Regions from separate parts of the Cupriavidus sp. 22TCCZM04-2 genome, predicted to be linked through region 1. Evidence: predicted binding sites of a transcription regulator. Region 1 holds the regulator's gene; each other region holds the start of a gene.

Region 1 (5,788 bases):
GCCGGAATACCTAGTCATGAGCGATTTCTTTTCCGATTTCTGGAGCTACTACATCGCTGCCATCGCGCTCGTCGGCATCGTCTGGTGCGTGTGGCTGCTTTTTTCTCAACGCAAGGTCACAAAGGTTGCCAACGCCGGTGATGACACCGGCCATGTCTGGGACGGCGATCTGCGCGAGCTGAACAACCCGTTGCCACGCTGGTGGATGTGGATGTTCCTGCTGGCCTGCATCTTCGGCCTGGTCTACCTGGTCCTCTATCCTGGACTCGGCTCGTATGCGGGCGTGCTGAAGACTTCGACGCAAGGCGAACTGGCCGCGCATCAGCAGGCACAGGAGAAGTTGCAGCACGATGTCTACGCCAAGTACCTGAATATGGACGTCAAGCAGGTGGCGGCAGACCCGCAGGCCCGCGAGATTGGCCAGCGCCTGTTCCTGAACTACTGCGCGCAATGCCATGGCTCGGACGCACGCGGCAGCCGCGGCTTTCCGAACCTGACGGACCACGACTGGCTCTATGGCGGTGAACCCGAGACGATCCAGCAGACCATCACGAAGGGCCGCAATGGCGTGATGCCGTCGTTTGCCTCGACCATCGACGGCAAGCTCGCAGCGGATGTGGCGCAGTATGTGCGATCGCTGTCGGGCCTGTCGTTCGACCCGATCCGGGCATCGCGCGGCGAGAGCACGTTCAAGTCCACCTGTGCTGCGTGCCATGGTGCGACCGGCAAGGGCAATCAGGCACTCGGCGCGCCCAACCTGTCCGATAACGTGTGGCTGTATGGCAGTTCGGAAGGCAGTATTGTCGAGGCCATCCTGAAGGGTCACAACAACCACATGCCCGCGCACGAAGAGATCCTGACTCCCGAGCGTATCCGCATGCTGACGGCCTATGTCTGGGGGCTTTCCAATACCGGAGGCTCAGGGCAATGATCACCGACTCAGGCACGGGGTGCGCCATGGCGTCTGAAGGAGCGCGCGCATGAACGCCCCCGGGACAGAACCTCTGGCCCGCACGGCCGGCCCGCAAGGGCCGGCGTCGTCGCCTGTCGAAACCTCCGACGAAACGCTCTACGAGGTTCGACGCAAGATCTACCCGCGCTCGGTGACGGGCGCGTTCTCCAACTGGCGGGTCTGGATGGTACTCCTGACCCAGCTCATCTACTACGGCACGCCCTGGCTGCAATGGAATGGCAGACAGGCCGTGCTGTTCGACCTTGGCGCCCGCAAGTTCTATATCTTCGGACTGGTGCTTTGGCCGCAGGATGTCATCTATCTTGCCGTCCTGCTGGTGATCTCCGCGCTGGCGCTGTTCCTGTTCACGGCCATTGCGGGGCGGCTCTTCTGTGGCTACGCGTGTCCACAGACGGTCTACACCGAAATATTCATGTGGATCGAACGGCATGTCGAAGGTGACCGCTTCGCGCGGATCCGTCTGGACGGCGATCCGTGGAGTTTGCGCAAATTTCGCCTGAAGGCGACCAAGCACTCGCTGTGGCTACTGGTCGCGCTATGGACGGGCTTCACGTTCATTGGCTACTTCGCGCCGATACGCGAGCTTGGCGGTCAGGTCCTGAGCTTCTCGCTGGGGCCGTGGCAGGCGTTCTGGATGCTCTTTTACGCCTTCGCGACATGGGGCAATGCGGGCTTCATGCGCGAGCAGGTGTGCAAGTATATGTGCCCGTATGCGCGATTCCAGAGCGTGATGGTTGACCGCGACACCTACGTGGTCACCTACGACGTCGGGCGCGGCGAGCCGCGCGGGAGCCGGTCGCGCAAGGTGGATCATCATCAGGCAGGGCTTGGCGACTGCGTCAACTGCAGCATTTGCGTGCAGGTGTGTCCGACAGGCATTGATATCCGTGACGGGCTGCAGTACGAGTGCATTGGCTGCGGCGCCTGCATCGATGCCTGCAATCAGGTCATGGACAAGATGGACTACCCGCGTGGGCTGATCCGGTACACGTCCGAGAACGCCATGCGCAAGGCGCTGTCAGCCGCGGTGGCGCGCAAGCGGCTCGTGCGGCCGCGGACCATCATCTACTCGGTCATCTGGCTGGTGATGGTAGCGGGTTTCGTGGTGTCGCTAGCGCTGCGCACGCCGTTGAAGGTCGACATCATCCGCGATCGCGGGGCGTTGGGGCGTGAGGTGGATGGACGCTGGATTGAGAACGTCTATCGACTGCAACTGATCAACACCACCGAGGCACCCATGCGCATCAGCGTGCAGGCCGAAAGCGACGATCTGAAGAACCTGACGGTCGAGTACGATCCCGACGCGAAGGCCCTGGCGCCGACGTCGAACAAGCTGGTGCCGATCCGGATTCGCGTGCCGATCGACGATGCCGCGCAGGGTACGCACAAGATCAGCGTGACGGTGACAAGCGAAGGTTCGGGGCAAGGTAGTGCGCAAATCAGGCAATCTACCAGTTTCATCGTGCCGCGCAATTTGTGATGCTAAGGGCGGTGCAGCGCATCGGCGCTGCGCCGTACCAACCGCGAGCGCCTCGGTGAGGCGCCGACGAAGGGGGCAAGACGATGCAAGAAAGCAATCCGTGGTGGAAGGAGCCGTGGCCGTGGCTTCTGATGAGCGGCCCGTTGCTGGCCATAGTGGCTTGCGGCGTAACCATCTGGCTGGCTTCTACCCATCCTGACCGGCCGGTAGTCGAAGGTGTGTCCCGGCACGGCCTGGTCGTCGAGAAAGCAGAAGGGGTCCCGGGCAGTGCCAAGGCACCGCAAGCGAGGCGGCCATGAGGCTGCGCTGGCTGATGTGGGTACTGTGGCCGGCGTTCCTGATGGCCGGGGTGGCCACGGCAACCGTGTTTTCGGTGGTGGATCCCGGAGATCTGAATTTCTTCGGCCACCCGATCGAGGCCTCGCGCGAGGCCATTTATACGATCGGGTTCTTGCTGGCCTGGGTATTCTGCGCGTTGTCCAGCGGATTGACGCTCTATACCATGCCGACGAAGCTCAGCGAAACGGACGAGCTGGAGTGATTGGGCTGAAGCGGACCGTCTTGCCAGGCAAGGCGGTCAGACGGCCTCAGCAGGAGCGGCTGTAGACTTGCTTGATGCCTTCCATGTCGACGAGCTTGACGTGGCGTTGACGGATCTGGATCAGGCCCGCCTCGGCGAATCGTGAGAACAGGCGGCTGACCGTTTCGAGCTTCAATCCGAGATAGCTGCCGATTTCTTCCCGGCTCATGCGCATGACGAACTCGGTCGACGAATACCCGCGTGCGGACAGACGTTCTGACAGGTTGATCAGGAACGCGGCAAGTCGCTCTTCGGCACGCATGGACCCCAGCGTGACGAGCATGAGCTGATCATGCGATATTTCCTTCCCCATCAGTCGCAGGAACTGCTGCTGCAGCGATGGCAGATCCATGGACAGCGTCTGAAGATCGGCCATGCGTACGACGCATACTTCCGTGTCTTCAAGCGCGGTGGCATCCGAGGCGTGCTGCATTTCACCCAGGCCGTCGAGGCCGACCACTTCGCCAGGCAAATGGAAGCCGGTGATTTGCGAGCGGCCGTCTTCCGTGGTGACATGCGTCTTCAGGGTGCCGAAGCGAATGGCAAAAACCGCAGTCAGCGGATCGCCCATGCGGTACAGGGTTTCGCCCTTGTGGACACGGACGCGCTCTTGCACCAGGGTATCCATCTTTTGCAGATCCTGCTGGCTCATGCCCACCGGCAGGCACAGTTGCCCCATGCCGCAAGTGGAGCAACGGGGCGACATCTCGGTGACGGGGATGGATGTTAGCAATTGGAACCTGCAAGGAATGAGCGGCGAGGGCGCAATGCATGCATTTTAACGCGCGATGTGATGCGGTAGGGAGTTGCAATTGACTTTTGGTGTGCTTCTCAGTGTTTTCATGCTTGCCTTGCTGGGGGGCTTTCATTGCGCTGCCATGTGCGGTGGCGTTGCCCTCGCAGTCGAGCAGCGCGCCGTGGACGTGCCGATTGCCGTGGTGCGGCGCCCCCAAGACTGGCTCCTGGAGTTGCTGGTGATGCATGTGGGCAGGATTTCCACTTACATGCTGCTCGGTGCGATCCTTGGAGCGGTGGGGGCGACGGCCTGGCGCCAGGATTACCTGCCGGTTCAGCGCTGGCTATTTGGCGCCGGGAGCGCCTTGCTGCTGGTATCTGGCTGGCGCCTGCTACGCGGCGAAGCGTTTTCCATCGTGTGGCTGGAACGGTTCGGCGCGCGCGCGGGGACCGCCGTTGCCGGAAGCTTCGGCCGGCTTCGCCGCAAAACTCCGGCCACGGCGGCGAGAAGCGGTGGTCTGGTGCGCCGCTACGGCATGGGCTTGGCGTGGGGGCTCGTGCCCTGTGGCATGGTCTATGGTGCGCTTGCCCTCGCGTTACTGGCCGGTAATGCGCCCTCGGGTGCCCTGGTAATGGGCGCCTTCGGGCTTGGCACGCTACCGAATTTGCTGGCGCTATCCAGCTTTTCGGGGCTGCTGCGCGCTTGGGCTCGCCGCCGTTGGGTCAGGATGGGAGCTGGATTGGCGGTCATGGTCTTCGGCGGCCTGGGAATCGGTCGAGCGGTGTTATTGCCACATTCGCTGGCCGAGCATGGTTTTTGCCTGGTGTTTTGACGCCACCGTGAAGGCGCGGGAGTGCGCGGTGGTTGCAGGCGGATGCGGGAATGCCATACAATCGCCTGCATTGCGGTATCGCGCGGCGTGTTTCCGAGCGGCGCCTGGCAGCCCTTCCAAAAAAAGGGCGTCCGGAGTTTCGGACAAGCCGACATTTCGGCGCCGAACCCTTCCGCAGTCCATCCGGTTCATAATATCTGTTCAAAAGTCCGGCTGGCTCTGCGACCGTGGTGCGGTCATTGCTGGCCCTGATCCCGATATTCGTTTTTCTTGCGGCCCAGGCGGACGTTCGCCGGAAGCCATGTCCGCCCATGTGGGCGCGTGCAAGAGGTTCGTGCACTGGTACTTGCCGGTGACCGGGCAATCTCCTGCCGGAACACACCCGGCAAATCGAAGCAAAAGAAGGTGCACGGTCTCGAAGCGAAACGCTTTCGGGTTTGCTGCGCGATGAGATGGCGGTGGCAATCGCACCGTTAAATCCACAATGTCCAGGGCTCCGGATTCGTCCCTGAGCAGGTGCAAAGACAGGCTGCACACCCAACATGAATACCCAAGAGGCGAAGATCGTCCTCGAGACTGCGCTGATCTGTGCGCAGGAGCCCTTGCGCGTGAGCGACCTGCGCCGTCTGTTTGCAGACGATGTCGGCGCGGACACTGTTCGGGTCCTGCTTGATGAGTTGCGCCAGGACTGGCGCCAGCGCGGGGTCGAGTTGGTGGCACTGGCCAGCGGCTGGCGTTTCCAGAGCCGGCCTGAGATGCGGGAATACCTCGATCGCCTCAATCCCGAGAAGCCCCCCAAGTATTCGCGGGCCGTCATGGAAACGTTGGCGATCATTGCTTATCGTCAGCCGGTAACGCGTGGTGACATAGAGGAAATCCGTGGCGTGACGGTTAGCACGGAGGTGGTCAAGAAACTGGAAGACCGCAGCTGGATCGAGGTCATCGGCCACCGCGATGTACCGGGGCGACCGGCACTCTATGCGACCACCAAGGCATTCCTGGACGATCTGGGTTTGCGTACGCTGGACGAACTGCCTCCGCTCGAAGACGCCCAGGCGCAATCGCAGGCGGCGCTACTGGATCAGCAGGCGATCGATTTTGAAGAGATGGCAACGGCGCTGCCGGTGGCTGGCGACGAAGAGGCCTTCCCTGAGCCGGAGCCGGTTACGCCGGCCGGTGAGTCGTCC
Region 2 (5,788 bases), on a different contig from region 1:
ACCTCAAGGAAGAAAACGTGCTGTTCCCGATGTGTCGCGTGCCCGGCCTTGACGCCTTGCTGGCGAACGCCGGCTGATCGCAAGCGAAAGGATATCCGCCTTGAAAGTCGCCAGCCTCGACTATGAACGCGCGCCGCGTCCCGGCGTGGTGTTCGGCTGCCTGATGCCGGCGCCCTGGCTCGGCGCCGCCGCGGGCCTGCTGCTCGCGCTCGGCCCGGCGGCCGGTCTGCCGGACAGGTTCGCACCGCTGGCGCTTGCCGCCGTGCACGTGCTGGCGCTTGGCATGCTGCTGCCCGTCATGCTTGGCGCCCTGTTCCAGATGATGCCCGTGGTGGCGGGCGTGGCGGTGCCGGGCTCGGGTGCGCTCGCGCCGCTGGTGGCACTGGCCGCCGGCACCACAGCCGGCGCACTGGCCGCGGGCTTTCTCGGGGGCGGCAGCGCACCCTTTCGCCTTGCCGCCGTGGCGGGCGGCCTCTTGTTGCCGCTTGCGGGGAGCTTGCTGCTGCTGGCCGGGCGACGCGTCGCCGCGGTGGATGCCACCACGCGCACGCTCGCCGGCATCGGCTCACCGCTGGTGTTGACCGGCCTGCTCGGCGCGGCCCTGGCAGGCATGTTCGGCGGGTTGTGGACAGTGCCGCCGTCGCAATGGCTGGCACTGCACATGGCCTGGGGCCTGGGCGGCTGGCTTGCCGCGCTGGTGACGGGCATCGCCACAACGGTGCTGCCGATGTTCTGGCAGGCGCCACGCCTGCCGCGCTGGCTGGAGCGCTGCCTGCCGTTCGGGCACTGGTTGCCGCTGCTGGGATTCAGCGCTGTAGTGATATCCCGGCCCGATGGTGCGCTTGCGCGCTGGGCCCTGTTGCCCTGGCTGCTGTTTGCGGCGCTGGTGGCCGGCTTCGCGCTGGCGGCCACGCTGGGGGCGCGGCGCCGCCACGATCCCGTCTGGCTGCTTTGGCCGGTCGCGGCCACCAGCCTGCTGGCCGCCGCGCTGTTGGCGGCGGTGCTGCCCGTGGTGCCCGAGCCCTGGCAGGCGACGCTGTCGTGGTGGGTCGGCACGCTGGCGCTGGTCGGCGGTGGCGTGTTGCCGGTGACCGCCATGCTCGGCAAGATCGTTCCGTTCCTGGTTTGGCTGCACCTGCGCCGGCTGTTGCCGCCGCGCGCGCGCGTGCCGGCCATGCAGGCCATCATCACGCCCGCCACGCAACGGCGCCAGGCGTGGTTGTTGCTGGCGGCTTTCGCGCTGCTGCTGGCGCTGCCGCTCGCGCCCGCGTGGCTGGCGCGCGCCGGCGGCCTGGCGTTCGCGCTGGCCAATGCCTGGCTCGGGTTGCAGTTGCTTAAGGCAATGCGATGCATGCGCGCCATGCGCGCGCGGGGCGGGTTGCCGCCGCGCAAGCCACTTGCGCAAGGAGTTCACCATGGCTGAGATCGTGATGCTCGACCGGTTGCCGCTGTTCCGTGGCGTCGATGGCCGCGTGCTCGACGCAATCGTTGCCGCGGCCACGCAGCGGCGCCTGCAGAAAGGCGAATTCCTGTTCCGCCGCGGCGAGCCCTGCCGCGGGCTGTTTGTCGTGATGGACGGGCTGGTGAAGCTCTCGCTGCCCGCCGCCGCCGGCAGCGCAAAAGGCGCGGAACGCGCGATCGAGGCCTTTGGCCCTGGTGCCGTGTTTGGGGAAGACGTGGTGTTCGTGGATGCCCCGCAGCCAGCCGACTGTCAGTCGATGGCGCGTACCACGGTGCTTTGCATCGACAGTGCCGCACTACGGCAGGCGATGGCCCGGGATCCGCTGCTGTCCGCGCGCCTGCTGCGCAACCTGTCGGGCCGGCTGCATGCGCTGATGCGCGATATCGAGGCCACCAGCCTGCACAACGCCTTGCAGCGCGTGGCCGGATTCCTGCGGGATGAAGCGCGCGCGGGGCGCCGCACGTGGCTGGCGTGTACGCAGCGCGTGATGGCCTCAAAGCTGGCCATCACGCCCGAAACCCTGTCACGCGTGGTCAGCCGCTTCTGTGCGGAAAACCTGGTGCGGCTCGAGCGCGGCAAGATCTTCCTGCTCGATGCCGAAGGGCTGGGACGCCTGGCGGACGACGGGTCACGCGCGCACGTCCCGGACGTCGCTCATGCCGCGACGGTGGCTTGCGTCGCCGGTTCGGCGATGGCAGTGGGCTTCTCGCCGGTCAGCAGGTAGTGGAGCAGGTCCGCCACCGGGCGGATCGCTTCGCCGAACGGCAGCGTGCCCTTGCCGCGGAAGAACAGCCCGCGCTCCACGTCGCCGCGCACGGCCTGTGCCAGCTTCAGGTCGATGCAGAACTGGCCGATGCGCGATACGCCATCGCGCAAGCCACAGGCCTGCAGGCAGTCAAAGCCTTCCAGGCAGTCGCGGGCCTTGGCGCGGCGCTGCAGGCGGCTTTCGCCCGACAGGTAGCGCGACAGCCACGGCGTGAGCACCGCGCGCGCCGGCAGGCCCGCCACGCTGGTGAACTCGCGCAGGTCTTCGGGGCCGGCGGTGGCCAGGACCTGCTTGAAGGCCGGGTGGGCGTCGCCTTCCTCGGTCACGGCAAAGGCGGTGCCCAACTGCACTGCGGCGGCGCCTTCGCCGAGCCAGTGGCGCACCTTCGCATGGCTGTTGATGCCGCCCGCCAGGATCAGCGGGACACTGTCCCACGCGAGCCCGAGCGTATGGAACAACTCGCGGCATTCCGCCAGCACACGCGCGAACGAAAACCGGTCTTCGCCGAGATCCTGGATGGTCGACGCGCCAAGATGGCCGCCGGCATGGGCCGGGTGTTCGACCACGATGGCATCGGGCAGCCGTCCCTTCTTCATCCACTTGCGCAGCACCAGGCCGATGCCGCGCGCTTCCGACAGGATCGGGATCAACGCCATCTTCGGGTAGTTGGCGGTCATCTCCGGCAGGTCCAGCGGCAGGCCCGCGCCCATGACGATGGCATCGGCGCCGCTTTCGCAGGCCTGGCGCACCAGTTGCGCGTGCGAGCCCACCGCTTTCATCACGTTGACGGCAACCAGGCCACGCCCGCCCGACAGTTCGCGTGCGGCCTGGATCTCGCGGTCCAGCGCGACGAGGTTCGCAGCCTCGATGCGCGCCTTGTCGCGCGTGCCGCGGGTTTGCGCGAGCAGGTCGGGGTGGTGGTGGCGCAAGTCGATGCTGGCAATGGTGCCCACGCCGTTGTGCGCGGCCACGGTACCCGCCAGGCGGTGCGCGGAAATGCCGATGCCCATGCCGCCCTGGACGATCGGCAGCAGCCGGCGCCCAGCCAGCTTCAGCCAGTGTTCTGTCATGTTGGTCTCGCTTGTTTGGAACTGCGTGCGGACCGCGATATGGGACCGCGCACGAACGGCCAAGGGTGGCACAGCGACCGGCGCGCGCGTTTGCCCAAGGTCAATCGACGGCCGCCCCTGCACCAATGGCGTAGGCCGACCGGTCTATGCCGCAAGGCGTTGCGGTGCGGTTTGCGCGTGGTCAAGTCCACACGCGAAGTGCGTCGCTAGCATCTGCGCTGGCCGAATTCCCGCGCCGCAAGCGGCGCTTCCGACATGACAACCTCATCTTCCGTGCGGGCGCGCGTTCCGCAGCTGGTCGCGCCGGCGGGCTCGCTGACCGCGTTGCGCGCGGCGCTGGAGCACGGCGCCGATGCCGTCTACCTGGGCCTGCGCGACGCCACCAACGCCCGCAATTTCGGCGGGCTCAATTTCACCGAGGCGGATATCCGCACCGGCGTGGCCGAGGCGCATGCGCGTCGCCGCGAGGTCCTGTTCGCCATCAACACGTTCCCGCAGATGGGCGAAGTGGCCAGGTGGCACCGCGCCGTCGACGCGGCCGCGGACCTGGGCGCCGACGCGGTCATCATGGCCGACGCGGGGCTGATGGCTTATGCGAGCCAGCGCCATCCGCAACTGCGGCTGCACCTGTCGGTGCAGGGCTCCGCCACCCACGCCGACGCCATCGAACTGATGCGCGAGCGCTTCAACATCAAGCGCGTGGTGCTGCCACGCGTGCTGTCGCTCGCACAGATCGGCAAGCTGGCGCGGCAGACCAGCGTCGAGCTGGAGGTGTTCGGCTTCGGCAGCCTGTGCGTGATGGCCGAGGGCCGCTGCCTGCTGTCCTCGTATGCCACCGGGGATTCTCCCAACAACAAGGGCGTTTGCTCGCCCGCGCACGCGGTGCGCTGGACCGAACAGGACGGCACCATGCACGCGCGCCTGTCCGGCATCCTGATCGACAGCTACGCGCCCGGCGAGCCGGCCGGATATCCCACGCTGTGCAAAGGGCGATTCGAGGTCGAGGGCGAGCGCGGCTACGTGCTGGAAGAGCCCACCAGCCTCAACGCGCTGTCACTGCTGCCGGCGCTGCTCGACATCGGCATCGCCGCGATCAAGATCGAAGGCCGCCAGCGCAGCCCGCGCTACGTGGCCGATGTCGTCGGCGTGCTGCGCGCCGCCATCGACGCCGCCTGTGCCGAGCCGAAGCGCTTCGCGCCGCGCCAGGAATGGCAGGGCACGCTGGGCCGCCATGCCGAAGGCGACCAGGTGACGCAGGGCGCCTACGACCGGCCGTGGCGATGAGCGCGGCAAATCCAACCACGGAGTCATTGATGCGGGATTCATCCACACCCGGCGCGGCCCGGTTCGGCATTGCGCTGGGACCGCTGCTGTACTACTGGCCGCGCGCGACGGTGATGCAGTTCTATGCCGACGTCGCCGATTCGGCCGTCGATCGGGTCTACCTGGGCGAGACCGTCTGCACGCGCCGCCACGAGCTGCGCCATGCGCACTGGCTGGAAATCGCGCAGATGCTGCGCGAAGCCGGCAAGGAGGTGGTGCTGTCCACGCCGGTGCTGATCGAGTCCGACACCGATATCGCCTGCATGCGCCGCGTCTGCGAACAGGACGACTACCTGGTCGAGGCCAACGACGTCGGCGCGGTGCGCTGCATGGGCGGGCGCCCGTTTATCGGCGGCCCGCACCTGAACGTCTATCACGCCGATACGCTCGCCTGGCTTGCCAGCCTTGGCGCCCGCGGCTGCGTAGTGCCGGTCGAGATGAACGGCGCCACGCTGGCCGCGCTGTCGGCGGGGCGTTGCGCGGGCGTGGCGCTCGAAGTGCTGGCCTGGGGCCGCATGCCGCTGGCCTTCTCGGCGCGCTGCTTCACCGCGCGCCATCACCGGCTGCGCAAGGACGCCTGCGAGTTCCGCTGTCTCGACTATCCGGACGGCCTGGTTGCCGCGACGGGCGAGGGCCAGGACTTCTTCACGCTCAATGGCATCCAGACCCAGTCGGCGACGTGCCTGGACCTTTGTGACCAGGCGCAGGCCATGGCCCATATGGGTGTCGACATGCTGCGCGTGAGCCCGCATTCGAGCGGGACGCTGGAAGCGGTGGCCGCGCTGGCGGCGATTCGCGCCGGAGAACGTGCGCCCGCGCCGAGCGGCGTCATGCCGGCCGGCGCGCAACCGTGCAACGGCTATTGGCATGGACGCCCTGGCATCATGTGGGAGGACCGGCCGTGAGCGTACTGCAAAGCCTGCTTGCCCGCGTGCATCGCCGCATGCCGGCCAGGGCGCGCGCCTTGCCGCTGGTCTCGGCGCTGGAACTCGCGCGCCGCGCCGGATGGCTGGAGCCGCCCGCCGCGCTGAACGGGCACACCTTCCTGCTGACGGTCGAGGATCTCGGCCTGGATGTGCCTTTCCACTGCGAACAGGGACGCTTCCGCTCGGCTGGCCGCGGCGCCGAGGAGCCCGAACTGACGTTGCGCGCCCGCGTGCCCGACTA
Region 3 (5,788 bases), on a different contig from region 1:
CTGCTGGCCGGATGGAATCTGCTGTTCCACCGCAACGAGCAGTTCAGGCCGGATGCCTCGCGCTCCGCGCAATGGAATCGTGGCGCTTACCTGGCCGAAGGCCTGGGCCACTGCAGCGCCTGCCATTCGCCGCGCAATGCACTGGGCGGCGAGAAAGGCGGCCGCCACTACCTGACCGGCGGCACCGCCGAAGGCTGGGATGCGCCCGCGCTGACCGCGCTGTCGCGCGCACCGGTACCGTGGACAGAAGACGCCCTGTTCACGTATCTGCGCGGCGGCTATGCAGTGCACCACGGCGCCGCCGCCGGACCGATGGCGCCTGTGGTGGAAGAGCTGGCGCTGCTGCCCGAATCCGACGTGCGCGCTATCGCGCATTACGTCGCCTCGTTCAGCGCGCCCCCACCCGCGCCTGCGCAGGTCACCGCGCAGGCCGCGCAATACGAGCAACGCAGCGCAGAGGCGGCCAGGGCGCTGGGCGGTCCCGCCGCACGCCTGTACCAAAACGCGTGCGCCGTGTGCCACCAGTCCGAGCAGGGCATCCGCCAGTTCGGTGTGAAGCCGTCGCTGGCACTGAACACGAACCTGCACAGCGACCGGCCCGACAACGTGATCCAGGTACTGCTGCAAGGCATGCCGGCACCGCCAAACAGCACACTGGGCGCCATGCCTTCCTACGCGGACAGTCTCGACGACACGCAAATCACCGCCCTTGCGCAATACCTGCGTGCGCGCTTCGCCCCCGACAAACCCGCGTGGCAGGACGTGGAAGCCACCGTTGCGCGGCTGCGCGCGACGCCTGCGCACTGACGACAGACGAGACCTGCGCGGCGCGCGGGAAAACCCCAAGGAGAAAACCGCAGATCGGCCTTGCCGGCCCTTTTCATGTAGCTTACGCTGAACGATCATGTAGCATGCACTACATGAGTGACAACAGGGCATGCAGCGGTGCACTGCGGCACCCGGACCGCGCACCACGATGACGTGCCACGATAAATACAAGACCAGAAATCCACCAAGGGTAGACAATAAGGAGTCACGATGACGTATCCGCATCACCCCCGCATGGCAAGAGTGCGCCCGGCATAGTTCTCGCTTCGCCAGATTGCAGTCCCCAACGCTACGTTGCAATCGGCGGCGCGACAGCATCACCCGTCTGTCTGGACCGCGCGGGTCCGCCCCCCTGCTTCGACAGACGTGTGCTTCCGGGTTCAGGAACCAGCCCTCTAATAGACAGTTAGACAGGTAGACAACATGTCGTCATCCATTTCATCCATGCCTTCCACGCCCCTCGCCGAAGCGTCGATCAGCGCGGCCCCGCATTCGAACGCGAGGGCTGCGAGGTCCCAGACCATCACAATCGAGGAAGGCATCCGCACCGCAGGCGTCGGCCGATTCCAGTACCGGCTGTTCGTCATCTTCGGCCTGGTCTGGCTCGCCGACGCGATGCAGGTGCTGTCGATCGGCTTTACCGCGCCTTCGATTGCCAAGACCTTCGGCATTCCGGTGCCGACGGCCCTGCAAAGCGGCACGATGTTCTTTGTCGGGATGCTGATCGGCGCATTCGTGTTCGGCCGCCTGGCCGACCGGATCGGGCGCCGCCCCGTGCTGATGATGGCGGTGGTCATCGACGCCATCTGCGGCGTCGCTTCCTCGTTCGCGCCTGAATTCCAGTGGCTGCTGGTGCTGCGTTTCCTGACCGGCATCGGCGTCGGCGGCACGCTGCCGGTCGACTACACCATGATGGCCGAGTTCCTGCCCTCCGACCGCCGCGGCCGCTGGCTGGTTCTGCTGGAGTCGTTCTGGGCCGTCGGCACGATCCTGCTCGCCGTGCTGGCACTGATTGCCGTTTCGCACGGCGATGCAGCCTGGCGCCTGATCTTCCTGGTCACCGGCATCCCGGCGCTGGTCGGCCTGATCTGCCGCTTCTACGTGCCTGAGTCTCCTCTCTACCTGAACAAGTCGGGCCGCTCGGCCGAAGCACGCGCGGTGCTGCAGCGTGTTGCCAAGGCCAATCGCGTTTCGGTTGAAATCGGCACGCTGGAGCCGCAGAAGATGGAGCGTAAGTCGGTGCTGGCGCTATTCGAGACCGGCTTCCGCCGTCGCAGCATCAGCCTGCTGGTGGCGTGGGCGCTGATCTCGATCGCCTACTACGGCGTCTTCGTCTACCTGCCGGTGAAGCTTGCCGGCCAGGGCTTCGGCTTCATGCGCGGCCAGGTCTTCCTGATCGTGCTCGCGCTGGTCCAACTGCCTGGCTTCGCGCTGGCTGCGCATGGTGTCGAACGCTGGGGCCGCAAGCCGACGCTGATCGGCTTCCTGCTGCTCAGCGCCGCGGGCTGCATGCTGTACAGCCTGGGCCAGTCGCCGACGCTGGTGGTTGGCTCCACGCTGCTGATGAGCTTTTCCCTGCTCGGGACCTGGGGCGCGCTCTACGCCTTCACGCCCGAGGTGTATCCGACCGACCTGCGCGCCAGCGGCATGGGCACGGCGGGTGCCATGGCCCGCTTTGGCGGCCTGTTCGCGCCGGCGATCGTTGCCCCGGTCATGGCCACGCATTTCACGCTGGCCCTGGTGCTGCTCTCGTCGTTCCTGGCCGTGGCGGCGCTCGCGATCTATATGGTCGACATCGAGTCGAAGAACCGCGCGCTCGACTGACAGCCGGTTAGCACGGCAGGCTCGGAAACGTAGCGACAGGCATGGGCCGCCGCAGCCGCGCGGCGGCCCGCTTCCATTACAATCGCGCTACCACGGCGCCGCGCCCCGGTCCACAAGACCGGGGCCGCCCGCTTCACCCTCTCCCGCCGAGCCTTTGCCGCCGCCATGAAACAAGACCCGCGTTTCCCCAGCCTGTACATCCTCGACCACCCGCTGATCCAGCATAAGCTCTCGCATATGCGCGACCGGGACACGTCCACGCGCACGTTCCGCGAGCTGCTGCGCGAGATCACGCTGCTGATGGGCTACGAGATCACGCGCCACCTGCCGCTGACCACGCGCCATATCGAAACGCCGCTGGTACCGCTGGAAGCCCCGGTGATCGCCGGCAAGAAGCTCACCATCGTACCCGTGCTGCGCGCCGGCGTCGGCATGAGCGATGGCCTGGTGGAACTGATCCCCTCGGCGCGGATCGGGCATATCGGCGTGTATCGCGACGATCAGCATCGCCCGGTGGAGTACCTGGTGCGCCTGCCTGACGTGGAAGACCGCAGCTTTATTCTGTGCGATCCGATGGTCGCCACCGGCTATTCGGCGGCGCATGCCGTCGATGTCCTGAAGCGCCGCGGCGTGAAGGACGACGCCATCACTTTCGTCGCCCTGGTGGCGGCCCCGGAGGGCGTGGAGGTGTTCCAGAAGGCGCATCCGAACGTGAAGCTGTTCGTCGCCTCGCTCGACAGCCACCTGGACGAACACGCGTACATCGTCCCGGGCCTCGGCGACGCGGGCGATCGTTTGTTCGGCACCAAGAACTGAATTGCAGCGGGGAGCGGCCCGCTCGCCATCCTTCCCGCTGTCGCGAGCTTGATCCTACTCAATGGCTCGCGCGGCGCCGCTCCCTACACTCGACGTCGCACCGCAAATGCGTGCAACCCGTCGAACTCTCACAGGGAGAACCGCATGGAAGCCTTCAAGATCCTCTTTACGACCAGCACCGGGCTGATGAGCCTCGGCGTCATCGTCTTTATCATCGGCATGGCGTGGTTCTTCGCGCGCCTGTTCAGCCGCAAGATGCGCGAAGACGCGGCAGCCGCGAAGGCCGCGGCGGAAAACCGGCCGGCATCGCAGACCGGCACACGCTGAGCGGCGCTTACTTCTTCTTGCCGCCGCCCAGCAGGCTGCCCAGCACGCCGCGGATCAGTTCGCGGCCGACTTGGGAGCCCACGGTACGCGCGGCCGACTTGGCCATCGATTCCAGGATGGAATCGCCCCGGCCGGTCTTGCCGGTACCCTTGGTCAGCGAGCCGAAGATCTCGCCGGCGGTACCCAGCCAGCCGCCTTCTTCGGCCGGCGCACCGGCTGTTGGCTTCTGCGCCGTGGCGCCGCCACCATTGCCCGCCGGCGCCACGCTGCCGCGCAGCTTCTCGTAGGCCGACTCGCGGTCGATGGTCTTTTCGTAAGTCCCCGCCACCAGCGACGTCGCGATCAGCTGCTTGCGTTCGTCGTCGGTAACCGGACCGATGCGGCTGCCCGGCGCCAGCACCCAGGCGCGCTCGGTCACGCCCGGCGTGCCCTTGGCATCGAGCAGCGACACCAGTGCCTCGCCCACGCCTAGTTCGCCGATAACCTTCTCCACGTCGAGCTTCGGGTTGGCGCGCATGGTGGTGGCCGCCACCTTCACCGCCTTCTGGTCGCGCGGCGTGAACGCGCGCAAGGCATGCTGCACGCGATTGCCGAGCTGGCCCAGCACCGTGTCGGGGATATCGGCCGGATTCTGCGTGACGAAGTACACGCCAACGCCCTTGGAGCGGATCAGCCGCACCACCTGTTCGATCTTGTCGAGCAGCGCCTTGGGCGCGTCGGTGAACAACAGGTGCGCCTCGTCGAAGAAAAATACGAGCTTGGGCTTGTCGAGGTCGCCGGCCTCGGGCAGCTTCTCGAACAGCTCGGACAGCATCCACAGCAGGAACGTCGCATAGAGCTTGGGCGAGTTCATCAGCTTGTCGGCCGCCAGGATGTTGACCACGCCTTGGCCCTTGTCCGTCTGGATGAAATCCTCCAGGTTCAGCATCGGCTCGCCGAAGAACACGTCCGCGCCCTGCGACTCCAGCGCAACCAGGCCACGCTGGATCGCGCCGATAGACGCCGCGGAGATATTGCCGTACTCGGTGGTGAACTGCGCCGCGTTGTCGCCAACGTGCTGCAGCATGGCGCGCAGATCCTTGGCGTCGAGCAGCAGCAGGCCATTGGCGTCGGCAATACGGAACACCAGGTTGAGCACGCCCTGCTGCGTGTCGTTCAGTTCCAGCATGCGCGACAGCAGCAGCGGCCCCATGTGCGAAATGGTGGCCCGCACCGGATGCCCCTTCTGGCCGAACACGTCCCACAACGTGGTCGGGCAACCGCCCCAGGCCGGTTCCGGCAGGTTCAGTTCCTCCAGCCGCGCCTTGAGCTTGTCCGAGGGCTGGCCCGGCATGGAAATGCCGGTCAAATCACCTTTGACATCGGCCATGAACACCGGCACGCCCAGCCGCGAAAACCCCTGCGCCAGCGTCTGCAGGGTCACGGTCTTGCCGGTACCGGTGGCGCCGGTGATCAGTCCGTGCCGGTTGCCCATCTGCGGCAGCAGGGCCAGTTCGTGCTCGGCGTTCTTGGCGATCAGGATAGGTTCGGCCATGGTGTCTTGGATCGAGAAGCGTGGCGGACGGCCACAGGCGCGGCACGGACAGGGCCGCGTGATAAAATCACGGGCTGATTATAGCCAGCAGCCGGGTGTAGCCGTCACCTGGCCGCGCGCGCTTGCACCTCGCTGTACGGCGCCCGCAAGCTGCAGCCTTCCCGCACAACCTCACGTTTTCCGCTTCGGAGAGAATCATGGCCGGTCACTCGAAATGGGCCAATATCAAGCATAAGAAGGCCGCCGCAGACGCCAAGCGCGGCAAGATCTGGACCCGCCTGATCAAGGAAATCACCGTTGCCGCCAAGCTCGGCGGCGGCGATGTCGACTCCAACCCGCGCCTGCGCCTGTCCATGGACAAGGCGATGGACGCCAACATGCCCAAGGACAACATCCAGCGCGCGATCCAGCGCGGCGTGGGTGGCCTGGAAGGCGCGAACTACGAGGAAATCCGCTACG

What was found. The regulator FNR, encoded in region 1, switches genes on or off when oxygen is low (the NO sensors DNR and NnrR bind a similar motif). The targets are predictions, from matches to a motif close to TTGATNNNNATCAA.
Region 2: a site for FNR is predicted at 3,389-3,402, ahead of ubiU (ubiquinone anaerobic biosynthesis protein UbiU). Genes of this name have one in related genera too.
Region 3: a site for FNR is predicted at 3,517-3,530, ahead of AC3FKG_RS25165 (DUF3149 domain-containing protein). Genes of this name have one in related genera too.

Annotation. Positions count from the first base shown of each region.
Region 1 is NZ_JBYOJS010000006.1:119,959-125,746, reverse strand. Features, by position in the region: gene AC3FKG_RS11935 (cbb3-type cytochrome oxidase subunit 3) at 1-14, shown strand, start outside; gene ccoP (cytochrome-c oxidase, cbb3-type subunit III) at 17-931, shown strand; gene ccoG (cytochrome c oxidase accessory protein CcoG) at 981-2,453, shown strand; gene AC3FKG_RS11920 (FixH family protein) at 2,537-2,752, shown strand; gene AC3FKG_RS11915 (hypothetical protein) at 2,749-2,994, shown strand; gene fnr (fumarate/nitrate reduction transcriptional regulator Fnr) at 3,041-3,766, opposite strand; gene AC3FKG_RS11905 (sulfite exporter TauE/SafE family protein) at 3,846-4,601, shown strand; gene scpB (SMC-Scp complex subunit ScpB) at 5,144-5,788, shown strand, end outside.
Region 2 is NZ_JBYOJS010000002.1:63,828-69,615, reverse strand. Features, by position in the region: gene AC3FKG_RS03650 (hemerythrin domain-containing protein) at 1-77, shown strand, start outside; gene AC3FKG_RS03645 (hypothetical protein) at 101-1,423, shown strand; gene AC3FKG_RS03640 (Crp/Fnr family transcriptional regulator) at 1,416-2,186, shown strand; gene AC3FKG_RS03635 (NAD(P)H-dependent flavin oxidoreductase) at 2,117-3,298, opposite strand; gene ubiU (ubiquinone anaerobic biosynthesis protein UbiU) at 3,554-4,582, shown strand; gene AC3FKG_RS03625 (U32 family peptidase) at 4,612-5,526, shown strand; gene ubiT (ubiquinone anaerobic biosynthesis accessory factor UbiT) at 5,523-5,788, shown strand, end outside.
Region 3 is NZ_JBYOJS010000022.1:5,804-11,591, forward strand. Features, by position in the region: gene AC3FKG_RS25150 (c-type cytochrome) at 1-807, shown strand, start outside; gene AC3FKG_RS25155 (MFS transporter) at 1,252-2,652, shown strand; gene upp (uracil phosphoribosyltransferase) at 2,818-3,468, shown strand; gene AC3FKG_RS25165 (DUF3149 domain-containing protein) at 3,613-3,795, shown strand; gene AC3FKG_RS25170 (helicase HerA-like C-terminal domain-containing protein) at 3,803-5,329, opposite strand; gene AC3FKG_RS25175 (YebC/PmpR family DNA-binding transcriptional regulator) at 5,527-5,788, shown strand, end outside.